Regions from separate parts of the Shewanella glacialimarina genome, predicted to be linked through region 2. Evidence: predicted binding sites of a transcription regulator. Region 2 holds the regulator's gene; each other region holds the start of a gene.
The links. Region 2 encodes sigma-54, which starts transcription at its own class of promoters, with help from an activator protein. Its sites were predicted from a motif close to GTTGGCACGNNNNTNGNNT; they were not measured.
Positions count from the first base shown of each region.

Region 1 (5,455 bases), 2.1 Mb from region 2:
AAACAGCCATTTTTGTCCTGCTACACACAATGGTTTTATAAGCTCAACAGCATGCTGTAAATACGGGGTGTCACCCACTCTAGAAGCGCTCAATAATAAAGCATTAACTGACATAAAATATCCTTTTTTTCTTCAATAACCACAGTCGATTGTAGCCATATTAACAAAGTTAATCGCAGCAAGATAATAGAGATAACTTTCCGGTTTTTGTGTAGCGATATTTAAGTTTCAATTAAGTATCTGTACCTAAAATCTGCGCGTAATAATGTATCTTGGTTGATTAAATCATATTTAATCTTCAATACCTTGAAAATCATTTTACCGGACATATTATGTCTGTAGAATGTATTGATATCGGCAATCTTGCCAACACAGGAGCTAAAATGAAGCGTATCTTTTTGTTAATTGCGACCAACATGGCAATTTTGCTAGTGGCCTCAATTGTAATGTCTATTCTAGGAGTTAACACTTCTACGATGAGTGGATTATTAGTGTTTGCTGCCATTTTTGGTTTTGGTGGCGCCTTTATCAGTTTAGCCATTTCAAAATGGATGGCAAAGAAAACCATGGGTTGTGAAGTGATCACCAATCCACGTGATAATACTGAGCGCTGGTTAGTTGAAACCGTTGCTCGTCAAGCTGAGCAAGCAGGTATAAAAATGCCTGAAGTGGCAATTTACCAATCACCTGAAATGAATGCTTTTGCCACAGGTCCAAGTAAAAATAATTCATTAGTCGCGGTAAGCTCTGGTTTACTTTATGGCATGACACAGGATGAAATTGAAGGCGTACTTGCTCATGAAGTTAGTCACGTTGCTAACGGTGATATGGTAACCCTGACCTTAATCCAAGGTGTAGTAAATACCTTTGTTATTTTCGCGGCGCGTGTTGTTGCTGGCATTATTAATAATGTTGTCTCTAGCAATAGCGAAGAGGGTGAAGGCTTAGGTATGTTTGCCTATATGGCTGTGGTGTTTGTATTAGATATGTTGTTTGGTATCTTAGCTTCAATCATAGTCGCTTACTTCTCTCGTATACGTGAGTTTAGAGCGGATGAAGGTGCTGCACGTTTAGCGGGTAAGAATAAGATGATAGCTGCGCTTGAACGTTTAAAAATGGGTCCAGAAGCGGGTGCAATGCCAGCTCAAATGTCAGCGTTAGGTATTAGCGGTAAGCGTTCTATGGCTGAGTTTATGATGAGCCATCCGCCACTAGAAAAACGCATTGCGGCTTTAAAGAACAGCTAATATTGCCGGTAAAATAAACACCACTAAACTGGAGCCTTGTGCTCCAGTTTTTGTTTTATAGCTTGTATTATGGATGTATTGATATAACGCACGTTTCAAGTTCAGCCTCAATGCTAAAGTCTTGTTATAGCATGATAGTTGCTTAAGTACAGTAGTTCGACTAAATTGGATTTAAGCCAAAAAATCATCTACATAAAGTCTCAATCATGAATAATCATCTTTATTCAATACCATTGTGGCTAACGTGGATAAAAAGAGGTTGATATGAAAAATATTTTCTTATGTTCTCTATTCGCTGTTTGTTTTGCAGTGCTCACTTTTTCAATTGGCGCGTCTGCCGCAGAGGAAAACTTAGCTGATTTTCATGCCGGCATGAATGGATGTGAAAGCTGTCATGCTGATGAAGAGCCTTCTGCTGACGGTGGATATGAATTTGAACAATGTCAAAGTTGCCATGGTTCATTAGCTGAAATGGATGATAACCATAAACCGCATGATGGTATGCTAATGTGTGCAGATTGCCATGCTGTACATGAGGTTAATGTCGGCGAACAACCAGCTTGTGAAGCGTGCCACGATGATGGCCGTGTCGCTAAATAGAGTGTAGCGACGTCCAATAAAGTGTTGATGGCTCATTTACATCAACACTTTTAACAGCCATCAAATCAAATCATCCTCAGTGTTATCCACTTCAAATAACAAGCAAAAAAACCGGAATACCTCTAAAGAGGTATTTAAATCGCTTTGTTTTCAATTAGATGCGCAAACTTGGTGCGTATTGTTGCACTTTTGTTGCGCAAATTCGCATTGGTTTTCTCACTAAATTAATAAAACACCTTTAATTTCAATTCAATATAAATCTGGCACGCTAGTTGCGATGTGAAATGTAATTATTGTAGCGAGAAGATAGGTGTTGGAATGACGGATATTCAATCAAGTTGTGCATATTGTGGTGTCGGCTGTGGATTAACCATAAGACAACATCCAACAAAAACACTTGGTGAAACCGGCTTAGCGTTGACGTTACAAGGCGACAGAGCTCATCCCGCTAACTTTGGCCACTTGTGTGCTAAAGGTGAGCGTTTATTAGCAAGCCTAACTCAGCCCAATACGCTGCGCTACCCTAAATTGCGCTCAGGTAAACCACTTGAGTGGGATGTTGCAACGCAATTAATTGCAGATACCTTTCAGCAAACCATTGATCAATTTGGCCCTGATTCAGTGGCCTTGTATTTATCTGGTCAGTTGCTTACCGAAGACTACTATGTTGCCAACAAGTTTGCTAAAGGCTTCTTGAAAACCGCAAATATCGATACTAACTCACGCCTGTGTATGTCGTCAGCTGTGAGTGCAATGCAGCGAGCATTTGGTGAAGATGTGGTGCCTGGGTGTTATCAAGATTTTGAGCATGCACAAGTTATTGTATTAATTGGCGCGAATACTGCCTGGACCCATCCTGTTTTATTCCAACGTATTTTAGCGGCCAAAAAAGTCAATGGCTATAAATTGGTAGTTATCGACCCGTTATCAACCGCAACGGCTAAGCAAGCTGATTTACATTTAGCGATAAACCCAGGGGCAGATTTAGAGTTATTTGTTGGCTTGCTGGGCTTTATTGCAGATAACAGCACACTGAATCAAAGCTATATTAATGCTCACACAGAAGGTGTTGTTGAAGCCATTACCCACGCACAACAGTTCAGTGCAAATCTGCAAACACTTGCCGACTCTGTTGGGGTGACGTATTCGGACTTAGTACAGTTTTACCAACTTTTTAGTCAGCATGAGCAAGTGGTTACGGCCACCTGCCAAGGTGTTAATCAGTCAGTGAATGGCACTGATATCACTAATGCGATTATTAATTGTCATCTTGCGCTAGGTCAAATAGGCCAGGTTGGAGCAGGATTCTTTTCGCTGACCGGACAGCCTAATGCAATGGGTGGCCGAGAAGTAGGCGGTTTGGCTACTCAATTAGCCTGTCATATGGGATTTGCTGATAATGAGCGGGCGTTACTGGCAGACTTTTGGCAATGCGGAACAGTGGCTAAACAAAAAGGCTTAGCGGCTGTTGATATGTTTGATGCGTTAGCCGATGGTAAGATAAAAGCCATATGGATTATGGGCACTAATCCTGTGGTATCGCTACCTAATAGCGCCAAAATTGCCAAAGCACTAGCCGATTGTCCGTTTGTGGTGGTGTCTGAAGTGAGTCCTGATTCTGACACCGCTAAGCTAGCGGATATATTGTTACCCGCGCAAGGATGGTCCGAAAAGTGTGGCACAGTAACCAATAGTGAACGCACTATTACACGCCAGCGTGGTTTTATTACCGCCAAAGGTCAGGCAAAACCTGATTGGTGGGCGGTGAGCCAAGTGGCGATTAAAATGGGCTTTAACGGCTTTGATTTCGAACATAATGCCAGTGTATTTAGCGAATTTGCATTACTCAGTGCCAAAGTGAAACAAGCTTTTCCAGATAAACACTTTAATCTTGGCGGACTCGCTGGATTAACGAAAACTCAATATGATGATTTAGTGCCAACACAGTGGCCAGTTGCAACCATTGAGCAAATAGGCCAACAACATCAACGTGTTTTTTCCAATGGCCAGTTTGCAACTGTCAGCGGTAAAGCACAGTTTATGACGCCTGCGAACGTATCAGCTCACTTAGCCAAAGGTCAATCAGTAACTGGTGTTGCAAATAGTCGCCCAAACTTACCCGCTTTGTTGCTCAATAGTGGCCGCAGTCGAGATCAGTGGCACACCATGACCCGTACAGGCCATATTGCTAGCCTACGCGCCAGCGTGCCAGAACCTGTGATCCATTTACATCCCAAACAACTGGGTTTATTTAATCTAGTGGAAGGTGGGTTAGCCCGTATTCAAGCTGAACAAAAAACAAAATCAACCTCCCAATATTTTACAATGGCTCGTGTGGTCGCAGATAAAGACATGCCAGTCGATGTTGCGTCTATGTCTATGCACTGGTCAAAGCAGTTTTCACTGACCCAAGGGATTAATCAAGTCATTGATAGCCGAGTTGATCCCATTTCACTTCAGCCAGGATTTAAATGCCAAGCTGTCACTTTATCGCCGGTTATATTAGCTCTGCAAGGGGTGGTATTTGGAGATCATGATAAAGCGGCTATCGGTCTTTGCTGGCAAGTGGCTCAAACGTTAACCAATGGTATTTGTCATCATATTGGGTTTGAAAACCAACAAGATGGTTTTGCATATCAAGCCACACCCTATTCATTAAAGTGGACCTTAACGCGAGTTAGTCAATCTGGGCATCAGTTGTTGCACATTCAATGCAATGTGCATAAGGGGCAATTGATTGCGTTGAAAATATTATCGCGCAGCCCCGTTAATGTGGCATTAGAACCTATAGGCGCATTTATTGGTAAAACCTTAAATAGCCAGCTATTAGGCCAACTTCATCAACAGATTAAAGCAGGTAATAGTCCATTAATTTGTGCCTGTACTGGGGTAAGCGCTGCCAGTATTGGTGATCAAATCAATCAACAATTTAGCCAACAAGTGTTTAAACAAGGTGTAAAAAATATCAGCTTTGAACAGGCTTTAGATGCGACGCAATCCACATTAGGCTGTGGCCGACAATGTGGCAGTTGCCATAGTGAAGTTAAACAGTGCGCCGCAGCGCATTGGGCTGAGGCGCTTACCTATACTGATTCTAGTGATGAGTCAGATACCGAGCATCAACAAACCAATCCAGCAAAAGAGGATGTTGCCTAATGAATAATGTCGAAGCCATGATTAAAAATACCCATCAGACACTTAGTGCAGAACAAACTCTCAAAGGTGGAGACGTGGCTATTGTTGGCGCAGGATGTGGTCAATTAGACTTGATGACCATTAAAGCCGCACGCATTGTGGCACAAGCAGAGGCATTAGTGTTCGACAGTTTGGTCAGTAGCGATATTTTGACCTTAGTGAATGCCCAGTGCCAACGTCATTTTGTCGGTAAACGTTGCGGCCAGCCGAGTACTCAGCAGGATGATATTAATGCGTTATTGCTTAAATTAGCTCAGCAAGGGTTAAAAGTAGTCCGTTTAAAAGGTGGCGACCCACATATATTTGGCCGCGGCGCTGAGGAAGCACTTTATCTCGCTAATCATGGAGTGCGCTCGCAGTTTTTTGCCGGGGTTACCGCTGCTTTGGGCAGTGCTGCCAGCACAGGTATTCCA
Region 1 covers NZ_CP041216.1:1,552,013-1,557,467, forward strand. Annotated here, with positions in the region: gene pepE (dipeptidase PepE) at 1-114, opposite strand, end outside; gene htpX (protease HtpX) at 384-1,247, shown strand; gene FJ709_RS06705 (cytochrome c3 family protein) at 1,512-1,847, shown strand; gene FJ709_RS06710 (nitrate reductase) at 2,166-5,003, shown strand; gene cobA (uroporphyrinogen-III C-methyltransferase) at 5,003-5,455, shown strand, end outside.
Region 1: FJ709_RS06710 (nitrate reductase) is a predicted target of sigma-54. The motif match lies at 2,107-2,125, and genes of this name have one in related genera.

Region 2 (5,455 bases):
TGGCTCTTTAGGACGTAAATTATTACTTAAGGTCAATGATGTGATGCACCAAGGCAAAGATCTCCCCTTGGTAAAGCAAGATATCTGCATCACGGAAGCCCTATATGAAATATCAAATAAAGGCTTAGGCATGACAGCGGTTGTTGATGATAATAATGTCTTAGTTGGTATTTTTACTGATGGTGACTTACGACGTGTCATCGATGCAGAAGTGAATCTTCGCACCACACCTATTTCACAGGTTATGACTAAAAACTGCGTCACCAGCCCAGCCAACATCTTGGCCGCTCAAGCGTTACAAATAATGGATGAGAAAAGCATCAATGGTTTAATTGTGGTCAATGACGCACATCAACCTATTGGCGCGTTGAATATGCTCGATATGGTCAAAGCAGGAGTAATTTAAACATGACAATAAATACGCAAACTCACCAAGGTTTTTATGGCCCTATTAGTGATGATATTTGGCTGCGCGCTCAAAAAATTAAACTGCTTATTTGCGACGTTGACGGTGTTTTTTCTGACGGCCGTATTTACCTTAATAATAGCGGTGAAGAGTCAAAAGCTTTCCATACTCGAGACGGATATGGCGTTCGGTCAATATTAACCAGTGGCATTAATGTTGCGGTTATTACCGGACGAAAATCTAAAATTGTCGAAAATCGCATGACGGCTTTAGGTATCAAAGATATTTATCAAGGTATAGATGATAAATTTACTCCCTACGAGGAATTAATCAGAAAATATAACGTCACTGCTGAACAGGTAGCTTATATTGGCGATGACATGGTAGATTTACCTGTTATGAAAGTAGTAGGACTTGCTGTTAGCGTTGCCGATGGACATCCTTACGTGAAACAACATTGCCATATGATAACTACCATTAAAGGTGGCAATGGTGCTTTGAGAGAACTCACTGATTTGTTACTACTAAGCCAAAATAAATTTGAAAGTGCACATGGTATGAGCATATGAATCGAACCACATTGGCTATTTGTGCATTTTTTGGCTTAGCCTTGGTATTGTATTGGCAAGTACAAGTCAAACGTAATCAAATGGCGTTAATCAAAGATCCTAGAATTGAGCGACCTGATTTTGTGGCCGACAATCTTCGCACGACAGAATTTAATAAGTTGGGGTTTGTTGACAGCAAAGTCAGTGCCGAGCATATGGAACATTTTACCCGCTCAAATACCACTTTATTTACAGAGCCTGTATTACTTATTTACCCTGAAAATGGTAAAGCGCAGTGGCAAATAACAGCTAAAAATGCGACCTTAGATCAACATTCAAATGAAGTCAGTTTACATAACGATGTAGTTATCGATGCTATTGATATTAAAGAGCCATTACAATCACTTGAGACTCAGCAAGTCACCTTTAATTTAAACACTATGATAGGCCGTTCTGAAGAGTCAGTTACCATTAAAGGTAATGGTTTTATTATTCAAGGCTTAGGGCTATTTGCCGATCTCAATGCAGAACAAATTACCTTACTCAGTCAGGTAGAAGGGACATATGAACCACATTAATTTTTTAACAACATTGCTCGGTAAAAGCAGTGTTATTTGCACTTTAGCTATTAGTATATTAGCAGGCAACGCCGTAGCCAAAGAAGGCGATTTGAAGCAAGAGCTTAAAATTGCTGCTGTAAGTCAACGAGCTGATGTTAAAAATAATCAAATTATTTTTAACGGACCAGTAAAGATTACCCAAGGCTCGATCAATATCGAAGCCGATGAACTGCGGGCATTTTCAGCTGAAAACGGCCAGACTAAAACGCTCATTGCGACCGGTAACCCTGCTACGTTTTCACAAGAACTTGATGATGGTCGCATAGGTACAGCCAGTGCCAATGAAATTCGTTATGACTTAGCAACAACTGGACTGTTATTAACCGGTAACGCTAAGCTAGATCAAGCTGGCAGTAAAGTGACAGGTAATGTGATCCGTTACAATATTAATGCTCAGGAACTTATCGCTGAAAGTACCGGTAAAGGTGAAGATCGTGTTATTACCATTATTCAACCGGAAAACTTCCAAAATGATAATTCACCAGTACAAAAATTACCTGAAATTCCGTTAAAAAAGCAAGGTAACCAATGACCCAAATTACCTTAACAGCTGAGAATTTAGCTAAAAGCTATAAAAGTCGTCAAGTGGTTAAAAGTGTCAGTCTAACTGTAAAAACAGGCCAGATTGTCGGACTACTTGGTCCCAATGGCGCAGGTAAGACGACCACGTTTTATATGGTTGTTGGCTTAGTCAAAAGTGATCATGGCCGCATTTTAATTGATGACGATGACTTAACTGCTGACCCAATGCATTTACGTGCGCGAAAAGGTATTGGCTATTTACCGCAAGAAGCCAGTATTTTTAGAAAGCTCAGTGTGCACGATAATATTATGGCCGTGTTGCAAACCCGAAAATCGATGACTTCGGATGAGCGAATTCAGGAACTTGAACATCTTTTAGAAGAATTCCATATTACCCATATTCGCGATAGCCTAGGCATGTCACTATCTGGAGGCGAAAGACGACGGGTAGAAATTGCACGCGCTTTAGCAGCCAATCCTAAATTTATATTGTTAGATGAGCCCTTTGCGGGTGTTGACCCTATTTCAGTGATTGATATTAAGAAAATCATTCTTCAACTCAAACACCGTGGCCTAGGCGTATTAATTACTGATCATAACGTCCGTGAAACACTTGATGTGTGTGAGCGGGCATATATCGTTAGTCAGGGAAATTTGATTGCCGAAGGCACTCCAACTGAAGTACTCAACAATCAGCAAGTTCGAGCAGTATACTTAGGCGAACAATTCAAGCTATAGTTAATCTAAATAGGATCTGAAGCACTTGCTTGGCATAGTGTTTCTGGCAACTAAGCTAATAGATCGTTTGTAGGTAAAGTAAAACCATTTGTTAAAAAATTGCGACTATCACTCACTTTAATCAGTGTAGAAAGCCGAATTCTTCTAGGGATCAGCAGTAATGAAAGCTTCACTCCAACTTAAAATGGGTCAGCACCTCACTATGACCCCACAGCTGCAACAAGCTATACGTTTGCTGCAGTTATCATCTTTGGAGTTACAGCAAGAAATTCAACAAGTATTAGATTCCAATCCTTTGCTTGAAATGGAAGATGAATTTTCAGCACTTAGCAACAAAAATGACAACTCAAAAGACCTATCAGAAACTGACTTCAATGAAATCAGTGCACCTGTAGTCGAAAAAGACACTTCAAATGTCGACACCGCAGAGTCAATGACTAAAGAGCAAATGTCTGAAGACTTGCCAATGGATACTACCTGGGATGAAGTGTACAGCGCCTCACCAATGGCAAGTCCTGGTTCGGGTTCAGGCAGCATGCCAAATGATGACATGCCCTTCCAAGGTGAAACATCCGAAGGATTATACGAGCATTTAGAATGGCAAAAAAATCTAACCCCTTTTTCTGAAACAGACCTAGCTATTGCCACAGCCATTATTGATGCCATTGATGACACAGGTTATCTCACCCAAAGTACTGAAGATATTTTAGAAGCTATGGGCGATGATTCTGTCGAATTAGACGAAGTAGAAGCGGTACTAAAACGCATACAACATTTCGATCCTCTCGGGGTTGCTTCGCGTAGTTTAAGTGAATGCTTGTTGATTCAACTTGTTCAGTTTGCACCAGATACGCCACATATTGATAATGCCAGAATATTAATCAAAGATTATTTAGATTTGATAGCAGGACGTGATTTTCGCACCTTAATGCGTAAAACTAAGCTAAAAGAAGATGAGCTGCGCGAAGCCATTGAATTAATTCAATCTTTAAATCCACGTCCTGGCACGATGATCACCCCACCGGATGATGAATATGTTATCCCAGACGTGTCAGTGACGAAAAAGAATGGCCGTTGGGTAGTTGAATTGAACCCTGATAACATGCCTAAAATAGGGATTAATCAACAATATGCCGCCATGGCAAAAAGTAGTAAGAGTTCAACAGATACTCAATTTATTCGAGGTCACTTACAAGAAGCCAAATGGTTTATAAAAAGCTTAGAAAGCCGTAGCGACACCCTGCTTAAAGTATCCAATTGTATTGTGCAATTTCAGCAAGGTTTTTTTGAGTATGGTGCAGAAGCAATGAAGCCTATGGTGTTGAATGACATAGCTGAAGCTGTCGAAATGCATGAATCTACTATTTCGCGTGTCACCACGCAAAAGTATATGCATACACCGCGCGGACTATTCGAACTTAAGTATTTTTTCTCTAGCCATGTAAGTACTGATGATGGCGGAGAGTGTTCATCTACAGCAATTAGAGCCTTTATTAAAAAGCTGGTGGCAGCTGAAAACCAGAGAAAGCCATTAAGCGACAGTAAAATGGCAGACCTTCTGGCAGAACAAGGGATCAATGTTGCACGTCGCACCATCGCGAAATACCGCGAAGCGATGATGATCCCTCCCTCAAACCAACGTAAGAGTTTATAATCTACCTAGGCAATTGGAGGAAAAATATGCAAATCACCTTGACGGGTCATCATATTGAAATTACTGAATCACTAAGAGAATATGTCACAAGTAAGTTTACAAAACTTGAACGACATTTCGATCAGATCAATAATGTCCACGTAGTATTAAATGTCGAAAAGCAACAACAGATAGCTGAAGCAAAAGTCAGCTTAAATGGAGCTGAAGTATTTGCGACATCTGAACATGCCGACATGTATCACGCTATAGACGCCCTGATTGATAAACTCGATCGTCAGGTCATTAAACACAAAGAGAAATTAACTAAGCATTAATGATGGAACTTAGTACCATCCTGCAGCCGGAATGCACCTCCTGTGCCACACCGGGCAGTAAGAAAAAGGTACTGGAGCTTATCAGCGATTTAGCTGCAGCCCAGTACCCATCCCTATCTTCACAAGAGATTTTTGAAAGCCTAGTGGCTAGAGAAAAAATGGGTAGCACAGGAATAGGCTCTGGCATTGCAATCCCGCATGGTCGTTTAACGTCCATCGTTCGCCCTATCGCGGTTTTTATAAAGTGCGAAGAAGCGATTTCATTTGATGCTATCGACAAACAACCAGTGGATCTCTTATTTGCATTACTGGTGCCAGCAGACCAGTGCCAGCAACATCTCAGTACCCTATCCTCAATGGCTGAAAAGTTATCGGATAAACAGATTCTTAAGCAGTTACGAAAAGCAAGTAACTCAACTGAACTCTATCAGGTTATCACAGCATGAAATTAGTCATTGTATCCGGTCGTTCGGGCTCAGGTAAATCTGTCGCACTTAGGGTACTAGAAGACCTGGGTTACTATTGCGTTGATAACTTACCACTGCCCTTAATTGGACGACTATTAGAGCAGCTTAGAAACACCAATGAACTGGTGGCCATAAGTGTTGATGTTAGAAATATAGAAGAGCAAGGTAAAGTATTACAGCAGCAGC
Region 2 covers NZ_CP041216.1:3,921,523-3,926,977, forward strand. Annotated here, with positions in the region: gene FJ709_RS17115 (KpsF/GutQ family sugar-phosphate isomerase) at 1-406, shown strand, start outside; gene kdsC (3-deoxy-manno-octulosonate-8-phosphatase KdsC) at 409-975, shown strand; gene lptC (LPS export ABC transporter periplasmic protein LptC) at 972-1,532, shown strand; gene lptA (lipopolysaccharide transport periplasmic protein LptA) at 1,519-2,106, shown strand; gene lptB (LPS export ABC transporter ATP-binding protein) at 2,103-2,834, shown strand; gene FJ709_RS17140 (RNA polymerase factor sigma-54) at 2,995-4,488, shown strand; gene hpf (ribosome hibernation promoting factor) at 4,515-4,802, shown strand; gene ptsN (PTS IIA-like nitrogen regulatory protein PtsN) at 4,805-5,248, shown strand; gene rapZ (RNase adapter RapZ) at 5,245-5,455, shown strand, end outside.

Region 3 (5,455 bases), 1.8 Mb from region 2:
AAGATTCGTCCCCACAGCGTTTAGTGCGTGATGAAATGCAATTTGGTGGCGATAAGGTGTTTTATCTATCAGGGTTTATCATGAAAAAAAATGCTTTACTGAAAGGCCTTGGCTTTGGTTGGATGCCAGCATTTTTGATCCATGAAGAGTTAAATTCAGGCGAATTAAAATCGGTCGATTTTGTTGGCGGTAATACATTCAGCTTTACGCCTCAATTAGTGTCAACCTTAGAAAGACCATTAGGGCGAGCTGGGCAACTATTTACCGAGTTGATTTTAGATGAGTTTACTCGTTTTGAATTGCACACTTCCAAAGAGATTAATACCACAGGGCTTGGATAATATTGTCTATAAACGATTAATGTGCCAACAGAGATTTGATAGAGTCGGTCATTACTTTTATGCTAAATTCATTGAGAATGAGATTAACTAACAGTCCAAGGAGTGACAAATGACCAAGCGATGCCACGAAGTAGATTATGAAATTATCGGCTCAAGTATGCAATTAGTCGAGGTGGAGCTCGATCCACATGAAACCGTGATAGCAGAAGCGGGCGCGATGAATTACATGGAACAAGATATCACTTTTGAGGCTAAAATGGGCGACGGCTCTGAACCTGAGTCTGGATTTTTCGGTAAGTTACTTGGCGCTGGTAAGCGGGCGTTTTCCGGTGAAAGTATTTTCATGACTCACTTTACTAATGATGGGCACAGTAAGCGGAAAGTGGCTTTTGCAGCTCCTTATCCAGGTAGTGTTTTAGCGGTCGATTTATCTCAGCATAATGGTGAGCTTATCTGTCAAAAAGACAGTTTTTTAGCTGCAGCACTGGGCACAAACGTTACCATGAAATTTAATCGTCGTTTAGGAGCAGGTTTTTTAGGCGGGGAAGGATTCATATTACAAAGTTTGAAAGGAGACGGTATGGTATTCATTCATGCAGGTGGCACCTTAATTAGAAAAGAGCTGCATGGAGAGTCATTGAGGGTTGATACTGGATGTATAGTCGCGTTCTCTCCTGGAATTGATTACGACATTCAACGAGCTGGTTCGCTTAAGTCTATGGTATTTGGCGGTGAAGGGTTGTTTTTAGCTACCCTACAGGGCCACGGAACCGTTTGGCTACAATCGTTACCATTCTCTCGTATGGCTGATCGTATTATTGCCCATGCACCTACTAAAGGTGGTACATCAAAAGGTGAAGATTAATAATCTATTATTTAATCAATTTTATACTGTTTAAAAATATCAATTATCCAAGATTATACGTAAATTCAAGTAAGAATGCTTACTCATTATAAGGTAAGCATTTTGATTTTTATAAAGGTAAAAATTTTATTAGTAATAATCTGAGTCTATTTACTCTTCAAGTCCTACTACAAAGTGATAATATGTATTCAAATTCAGATTCTTTGACTGGTTGAACACTTAATCTTGCACCTTTTGCCACTAACACCATATCCGCTAGTTTCATGTCAGCTTTAAGTTGTTTCAGGCTTATCTGATTAATAAACTTCTCAATAAATGATATTTCAACCTCAACCCAGCGAGGTTTCAAAGGATCAGATTTAGGATCGAAATACGGTGATGAGCTATTAAAAGCACTTAGATCAGGCTGTGAAGAGTGGCTTACTTGAACGAGTCCTACAATTGCGGGCTCTTTGCAGCTTGAATGATAAAAGAGCACTAAATCATTGACGCTAACTTGATCTCGTAGGAAATTCCTGGCTTGATAATTTCTAATTCCTTGCCAAGCTGATTTTTGTCCACTGCACCTTCGTAAGTCATCTATACTGAAGTCATCAGGTTCAGACTTCATTAACCAATATTTCATTTATCACACCAAGTAGTCATTTTGTACTATTATCAGAACAAGAATATATATAAATAAGACTTTGATGGTAGCTTTTTGATACCACTATCCACAAGGTTTTCCATATGATTTTTATCTAAAGAGTAACGTTATGGAGATGGAGTGATGTTAATGTTATCTAATAGCATAAAAAACCAGCATTTATGCTTATTTTTCTCGCTCTTTATGTCTAGTGCTGTTGTATCAGAAACTCTTGAACTATCAACGCTAGATTGGCCACCGTTTAGTGGTGCTGAGTTGACTGAAAAAGGTATTGCTACTCGTATAGTTAAACATGCTATTGCTTATGACAACCATCAATTAAAAGTCACAGTTGTTCCTTGGGTTCGTGCTATTAGAATGGCAAAAACTGGGGCTAAAATAGGCTATTTCCCTGAATACATTAATGTAACAAATGATTTTATTTTTTCTCAGTCTTTAGGTGCAAGTCCGATAGGTTTATTGGAGCTTAAAAGTAACCCGATTGTTTGGGATACAGTCACTGATTTAAATAAATATGTATTAGGCGTGGTAAAAGGGTATGTAAACACAGACGAGATAGACACTATGATTGCTAGTGGTGAGCAAAAATATGAAGAGGCCATGAATGAAAAGCAGAATATATTAAAATTAGCAGCTGGTCGTATTGACACAATTGTAATCGATTTTAATGTTTATCAATATTTAAAAAGTGATCCTAAAATTGAAAAAATATCACATCTACTGCAAATCAATAATAAAGTCCTTGATTCTAAGAGCTTGCATGTTGCGTTAGCAAATAATGAAGAGGGCGAAAGGTGGCTTAAAATAATTAACGATGGCTTATCAAAATTTGAGCCTCAAATAATGATGGATGCTTATTTACAAGAATCTCTTAAGCATCCCTAATATTAATATTGTTCGTTTGGTACCACAGTTTGGCCGATAGGGGTTAGACTTAATAATGCCAGTTTAAGGTGTTGAATGCCAAATGGAATACCAATAATAGTCACAAAACATGCTAGCGCATGAGCTAAATGACCTATCGCTAACCAAATCCCAAAAAACACAAACCAAACAACATTACCGATTAATCCTATGGTACCTGTTCCTAAATCTTCAACACCCGTTAAGTGTTTTCGATTAACACTTTGTTGTCCGAATGGCCAAAATGCCATTTCACCAATGACGAAACAAGCCCGTCCAAAGGGAATACCAATAATACTAATAAAACATAGTAGCCCTGCAAGCCACCAGGCTAGACCCATTATAAATCCACCTAAAATAAACCATGCAATATTAAAAATTAGTCTAAAAATAGCCATATCCTTTTCCTTTTATAACTGAAATATGTGATTAATATTGATAACTAAGCAGGGAATGTGCCAAGGTTTAAAGTATTGATCTAAATAGTTAAATTGATTTTTATTTTGATGAAGTAAAGTAAAAATTGAGATTTAGACTAAAAATGAGCGATTTTAACCAACTTTAGTTACAATGACCCTAATTAGTTTTAATGGTGTTATAAATGCTAAGTCATAGCCCAACAGATACAATAAATTTTGCAGGAAGACAAGTTTTCGTCAAGCGTGATGATAAATTACACCCTAATTTTAGTGGTAATAAAGCCAGAAAATTTTATCACTTCCTTATCAATGACTTTCCTAAAGTGACACGAATAGTGGGATCGGGTTCGGCTCAAGCAAATTCATTATATTCGCTATCGGTATTGGCAAAAATGAAAGGCTGGCAGCTAGATTATTATGTAAGCCATATTAGTGCTTATATACAGTCACAATTACAAACCTACCCAGTTATTGTGTCTAATTTTACTCAAGCCCATCATAACGGTGCCAATATTATTCAAGTTGATTGGGGTCAAGCTAAACTCAGTGGCTGTAAACATTTGGATGATGTCATAAACATACTTAAGCCTGAATACCTAAATCGATACTCTGAGCAACAAATACTGTTTATTCCTGAGGGGGGCAGATGTGAATATGCTAAAACTGGCATCTACCAGCTTGGTTGTGAAATTATAGATTGGGCTAAAGGACAAAATATATCCGCTCTTTCAGTATATCTTCCATCTGGTACAGGTACGACAGCAGTTTTTCTGCAACAGTATTTTATAAAAAAATGCCAAAAGGAAATAATTGATATTAAGGTGTTAACTTGCAGCACTGTTGGCGGTGATACATATTTAGCAAATCAATTTTGTGAATTAAACCCAGATAAAACCCAGCATCCCACTATTATTAATGATGGCAATAAGTATCACTTTGGTAAGTTGTATTTGCCCTTATTTGAGTTGTGGAACGATGTGCTAGAAACAAGTGGAATAGAGTTTGATTTATTATACGACCCTATTGGCTTGAGCGTGTTGAAGCGCTACATAGAAGCGAATCAATGCCCAGATAGGCAAGTTTTATATATTCATCAAGGCGGTTTGTTAGGGAATGCAACTATGCTACCCAGATATAAACGTAAGCTTGCTAATACATAACTGATTGCTATATGCAGTATGCAGAGGGTATTAATATTGAATATATATTTTATGGCATAACAGACTATCTACCACTGTATTGCAACATAATAATATCGTTTTACAGATATATAAAAGTTATTTTCTTTAACAGAAATTATTGATAAGAGTTTTTGAGTGTGTGGTAAAGCGGATTTATCAGTTTGCCCTGTTGTTAATAAACGCCCGGTAAATGAGAGGAGAATACCGTTAGCCAGGTTTATTAAATAACAGAGCAAATGATTTACGCCTAAGCGTAGGGGATGTACTTATTACTTATTCGAACTAATCAGCCATTTCATAAAGTTTACGGCTTCAATACGTTTTGAAAAAGTTGTTTTGTTTTTACCTTGTGAATCAGTAAAAGCAATTGAGTTTTTGTTTGATGAAATAGAATTAACAGGAAAGTTAACTGTAATTTCGTGTCCGTTAAATTGGTATGACATTATCATACTCCTTATAATTTTTGTTCACCCTTAGGTGATGTAAGTTTTAACAATATAATTCCCTTAATATTTTTCGTGTTTCGAAAGATTTAAGTTACTAGATTAAGTTACCTTATCAATCTTACACTAATCAAGTCTTTATGTGAGAAATATGTAAAAAATCTTAATTATTAATTAAAGGTTGTTTTACAATTAACTCAATTATTTAATGTGTAGATAATACATCAAATGCTTGACAGTGATAGTTGACCATAGGTTTATGACAAGCCCATTACAATGAGAATAAATATATTAATGGATACTAATTCTGTATCAACATAGATAAAATCAAAGGCGCTTGTGGTGGTTTACAAAGGAAGTTGAGCAGACTTACGATAGGTAAACAGATAAACAAAGTAATTAAACTTTAATGATAATATATGTAAAATATCTGTTTGGCAATAGATATTACTTATTTATTACCAAACAGCACAGTCACAAAAATTATCTGTAATAAGCATCACAGTTAAGCTCAACATCCAACCTTAATAAATCAACTCACCAATAGGGTTTAACAGTTTGCTAAATCCTTTAGTAAAATACAATGGTGCGTCAACTATGGTGTAGCATAAACAACCTGACATTGTTTTAGGAGAATGTTCATGGTTTTCATCAAGT
Region 3 covers NZ_CP041216.1:2,137,381-2,142,835, forward strand. Annotated here, with positions in the region: gene FJ709_RS09270 (LysR family transcriptional regulator) at 1-341, shown strand, start outside; gene FJ709_RS09275 (TIGR00266 family protein) at 451-1,206, shown strand; gene FJ709_RS09280 (EVE domain-containing protein) at 1,364-1,831, opposite strand; gene FJ709_RS09285 (substrate-binding periplasmic protein) at 1,982-2,737, shown strand; gene FJ709_RS09290 (YccF domain-containing protein) at 2,740-3,153, opposite strand; gene FJ709_RS09295 (1-aminocyclopropane-1-carboxylate deaminase/D-cysteine desulfhydrase) at 3,357-4,334, shown strand; gene FJ709_RS09300 (hypothetical protein) at 4,625-4,798, opposite strand; gene FJ709_RS09305 (ChrR family anti-sigma-E factor) at 5,323-5,455, opposite strand, start outside.
Region 3: FJ709_RS09290 (YccF domain-containing protein) is a predicted target of sigma-54. The motif match lies at 3,200-3,218, and genes of this name have one in related genera.

Region 4 (5,455 bases), 1.2 Mb from region 2:
GGTGTATGTACCTTCACACGTACAGTTAACAACAAAAGTGCAGAAGCAACATCATGGGCTTTAACTGCCAAAGCTGATTCTGCTGGCATCATGATTTCACCAACGACATTGGAATTGGCTGCAGGCGCTTCTGCAACCTTCACAGTGACCGTTGATTCCTCTTACAGTACTTATGGTGAGTGGATATTTGGTAACATCATGCTAACTAGCAATGATGGCAAGCAAGATGCACACTTACCTTTAGCTGTATTGGCTAGAGCAACAAGTGACTCATCTTTAATCAACACCTTTACTACTGATGCTGATATTACCACTGCTGACGAATTTGAAGTGAAGGCCGTTGTCAATAACACTATGTTTAAAAGCACTTCAGCTATTACTGTTACCGCTACAGCTCCTAAAGGTACCAAGCTAACAAGCAAAGATGATGTTATGGTCAACATAGCAGATGCGACTCAGAATGGTATGAGTGTTAATGAAGAAACAGGTGTAATTACCTGGGTTGGTACTATGAAACAACCTAAGATGGTTTCAGCTAAAGGTACTGGTTCTTATCCTAACATTACCGCTTTAGGTTTATCATTCACCCCAGTATGTGCTGATGGCTGTGATGAAGCTAACTTTGTATTTACCGTTCCAGCTTATAAGTACAATGGTCAAACTTACACTCAGATAACTATGTCAGACAATGGTATTGTTATCCCTGGTAGCAGCACTACTGCTGGTACTTATGCGAATAAAGAATTACCAGACTCTGGTAACCCTAACAACATCGTTGCACCTTTCTGGTCTGATTTCGATTTAAGCGATGGATCTGTAGGTGATACTGGCGGCGGAGCAATGTCTATCGGTGTCGTAACTAGTGGCACTTCTCAATGGGTTGTTGTTGAGTGGAACGACGCACAGTTATATGGTGACACTTCAGGTGATCAATATAGCTTCAGCGTATGGTTTAAAGCAGGTGATACTGAAGAAGTGACATTTAATTACTTCAACGTACCTACTATTCCTGCTGCATTAACAATCGGCGCGGAAAACATTGGTGGCGCGATAGGCACAACTTACCACTTCAATGGTACTGGTGGAACTGTTGCTGCAAATGATTATGTAGAAATTTCTGCTGCTGCCGCTGGCAGTGTCGAGTTAGCTTATAAGGTAAAAACTACTGAGTTTAATCTTGGTCAAGCAGATATGCTTGACGTTGTTGAAGATAGTTCAGCATCAATGAATGTGCTTATAAATGATACTAAAGCAGATCAAAAAGTCGCTCGCGTTCAAGTGTCTGGCGATGGCATGACAGCAAAAGCACAAAGTGTAATGGATATCTCAGCATCAGGCGGTTTATCTAATGCTGCTATTACTGTTAATCCTACAAATGGTACAGCTGTTGTAACCTCAACGGGTGAGATAACTTATACACCTAAGAATGATTTCTTTGGAACAGATACACTGACTTATACTGCTGAAGATAATGCGGGTAATAAGATCACTCCAACTAAAGTAATGTTCAACGTTAGTAATGTTAACGATGCGCCAACAGTTGCACCATCTGCTGTTGACCGCCTTGTAAGACAAACTGTTACAGTTAACTCAAATGCTGCTGATATAGATAGCTCAGAGTTAACATATAGCTGGACTCAAACAGGAGGTCCTTCTCTTGCATTTGACCCAACTAAGGCGAACATTAGTTTTGCGCCTTCTGAAGTGGGAACATATTCATTCAGTGTTGTTGCTAGTGATGGTGCATTACAAAGTAATACTGGAGAAGTAACTGTTCAATCTTTACCAAGAGATGATGATGGTGGTTCTTTAGGTTGGTTAACAACGTTATTACTACCTTTAGCGGCGTTCCGTCGTCGTAAGCACTAATCAACAAAGTTAGCGTGTAAAAACAAAAAACCAGTTGCTCCGGCAACTGGTTTTTTTATTAGTTAAGCATAACTCGATTTATTCATCTTAATCTGAAACACCTGTATGAGATGTCTCATCAAACGGTTCAATTTCAGCAAACCTGTTAAACCAGAAACTTGACCCAACCATTTTAAACTGACGAGTCAGCCACTGTGCTGCAGTTTGTTGTAACAGCAACAAAATGCGTTTTGATTCAGGAAATTAATAGCCCGCTATTTGATCTGCTTAGTAAAGCTTCTAAAGTTAGTATTGAAGGTAAAATATGGACAGTAGAGATCTCAGTTAAACAACTTTTACGGCTCTCAACCCTTTTCTAAAAATTAGATTAATAATCTTTGAGTACAGTAATAGCAGAGATAAAATTAAAGGAAGGTACGTACTTGCATCAAGTATCACTAAATAAGCATAAAAAAAGCCCCGTTCAATTAAGAACAGGGCTTTAAATAATGGTACCCGAGGACGGACTTGAACCGTCACTTCTTTCGAAATCGGATTTTGAATCCGACGTGTCTACCGATTTCACCACTCGGGCAGTGCTCTTTAAGCTACATTTAGCTTTGCAAAGAAATCTAAAACACCTAAATATCTTTGCAAAATTTAACAACCAAGAGTTTATTAGAGCAAAACTTTTCTAAGCAATAATACAAAAATCGATAATCACTTCACTTAATGAGTATCAATTAAGTGAACAGAATTATACCCATGCTTATGACAATGGCAAGTCCTTTGGGTAGACTTTACTAACAAAACTAAACAATTGCCTAAATTCTCAGCGCATCCTCAAAATAAACTGTAGAAAACACCGCTAATTTAAGAAGTTCGCTGCATGAGCAGAGTCTAATTCGTACAGGCTAGAGCAAATAAACACAATAAAGATCACATTTACACACTGGTATATCTAATAATAGGATCTAACATTGATCAAGATCAGCTTTGTAATCTTATTTCAGCATTATGATAACTAGGACTTCACAAATAAAAGGATAGCTATCATGGCATTTTGGTTAGATTTAATGTTTGGAAACCCAATTGGATTAATGTCTATGATTGTCATTTTTAGTACTTTGGGAATTGTATCTTACTTAATGTGGATGTTTATTGTGAAGTCTGCACCAGGCAATGATGAATAACATCATTGCTATAATATTATATCTGTTCGTTATTCTTAGTCATTTACGATAATTATAAATTCTGATCCATTTTAGGGGCTAATTCAGCCCCACTTTCTTATTACGCAAATTTCTATAAAAACAGAGTTTCTGATACCCTTGTCTCTAAATATGAAGGCTATTAAGCTGCATGTTTACGGGGTTGAACTAGGCCACTGATAAAGTGAGGTCTGGTCTTCAATAAATAAGTCAACTCTTCTTGTGTAGGCTCTCCCGCAGGTAAACGAAGAACGTCACGGTTTAAATAAATTCGAGCAGACATTGAAATTTTATACTCTGCTGTAGGACCTTGAATCGCATAATGGCGCTCGTTACCCAGCTCTTCCAGAATATTGGTATGCAATAAACTTTTAACTGCCAACTCATTTTGGGGCAATGCTAGTATGGTGGCACCTTGTAAAAAGAATTCTCTTAATAATGCCCTTTCGGCAGGATCCAGTAATTTCACTTTAGCTTCAATTGTTTCAACAGTTCGCTTTTGGCGTAAATGTTGAATAGACTCATCGGCAACAAAGCTCACCAATTGACTTAGAAAGTATGCCGCCCCCACGATCAAAGCTAAACCAATAAGATAATTATACTGTGCCACAATTTCAGCAAGGGCTAACTGAGACAACAGCTCTTTCGGGGCAAATAATAACCCCAAGCATAACACTACCAACCATAACATCGCACTCATGAAAGTACGCTTTGCATTACTCAAGCTAATTGCTTTAATCATCGCTTTTTTCATCACAGCCTCAGTGTCAGAAATTTGAACATCTAATGCTTAAAAGCAAGTTTAATGCCACCTTTAGCCAATAAATTAATAAACATCAATATAATTGGGATAGTGTTGCACTTGAAAAATCAATAGAAAAGTACTGAATTAAATATAGCTATAATGTAAATTTTGAACTAACTTGTTATATAAGCACTTAGATTAATTAAATAATTAAATAAATACCATGCTGAAATTTTCCAATCAATTATTCACTAGCCCTATCGGTCGAAAGCTTATGCTATCGATTGTGCTTTTTAGTTCGCTTATCACCCTTCTTACGACTATCTATCAGTTATTTAACGATTACAACAGTGATGTAAACCGTATAGATAGAGCATTTTCTAGTATCGAAAAAGTAAACTTAGAAGTATTAGCTGCCAGTATTTGGGTAATAGATGAGCGCTTAATTAGTACTCAGCTAGACGGTTTAAGCCAATTACCTGACATTACCTATATCTCAATAAAAGATGATAGCGGTCAAGAGTGGCAGGCGGGTAAGTATCAGCAGAAATCGACGATTGAGAAACAATTTGATCTTATTTACACCAATTCAAATCAGATAAAGGTAGGCACTTTACTCGTCCAAGCTGACTTGAACATTATTTACGATAGACTTTATGATAAAGCCATTCTTATATTACTATCAAATGCGATAAAAACCTTTTTAGTTGCAGGGTTTATTTTATTTTTAGTTTGGTTAAACATTACCCAACACCTACTAAAACTCAGTCAATATTGCGAGCAAATAAGCCTGGATAAACCTTTTAATCCTTTAGTTTTTGACCATAAAAGTAAACGCGACGAATTTGCTATGGTGGCAAAAGCGATTAATAGTATGCAACAGCAAGTACGGGCATCATTTGCCGATGTACAAGAATCGAAAGCCGCATTGCAAAGTGCACTAGAAGATCGAGAACGATTACTTAAACTTGAGCGAAGCTATAAAGATGAACTGGCTCGTCAAGTAAAAGAACAAACCAAAGAACTAGAGCAGTCATTACTAATATTAAAACGTGCTCAGCAAGTGCTTGTCGAACAGGAAAAAATGGCGGCATTAGGAGGGCTAGTTTCCGGATTGGCACATGAGATAAATACCCCTATTGGTATATGTTTAACTGCGGCAAGCTCTCAACTCTCTCATGTAGAAGATTTAATTAAGCTCATCCATAGCGAGCATGCCACCTTAGAGGAGATAAACCGTATTCTTGAAGAGTACCAGCAAAGTTGCGAACTAATAGTTAATAATATTACTCGAGCCAGCACATTAATCCAAAAATTCAAAACGGTAGCAGCAGAGCAACGTTATGAGAAAAATACTCAGTTTAATTTGAAAAAACAGCTAGAAGACATTATAGACTCAACTCAAATCATGTTTTCACCACAACATGTTGATATAACTATAAATATAGATGAAAGGTTAGAAATCGTTAGTAACATTAACTTACTCAACCAAATTATTAGTAATATTATTTCTAACGCTTATACACACGCATTTAAAGGCGTCGAACACAGCCAAATTACGATAAATGTGGCAATAGAGTATGACAAAGTGAATATTGAAATTCAAAACAATGGCTTGAGTATTCCTGCGGATGTAGCCGAACGCATGTTT
Region 4 covers NZ_CP041216.1:652,166-657,620, reverse strand. Annotated here, with positions in the region: gene FJ709_RS02655 (S8 family serine peptidase) at 1-1,869, shown strand, start outside; tRNA gene FJ709_RS02650 (tRNA-Leu) at 2,359-2,443, opposite strand; gene FJ709_RS02645 (DUF3149 domain-containing protein) at 2,904-3,041, shown strand; gene FJ709_RS02640 (superinfection exclusion B family protein) at 3,202-3,813, opposite strand; gene FJ709_RS02635 (sensor histidine kinase) at 4,028-5,455, shown strand, end outside.
Region 4: FJ709_RS02640 (superinfection exclusion B family protein) is a predicted target of sigma-54. The motif match lies at 3,854-3,872, and genes of this name have one in related genera.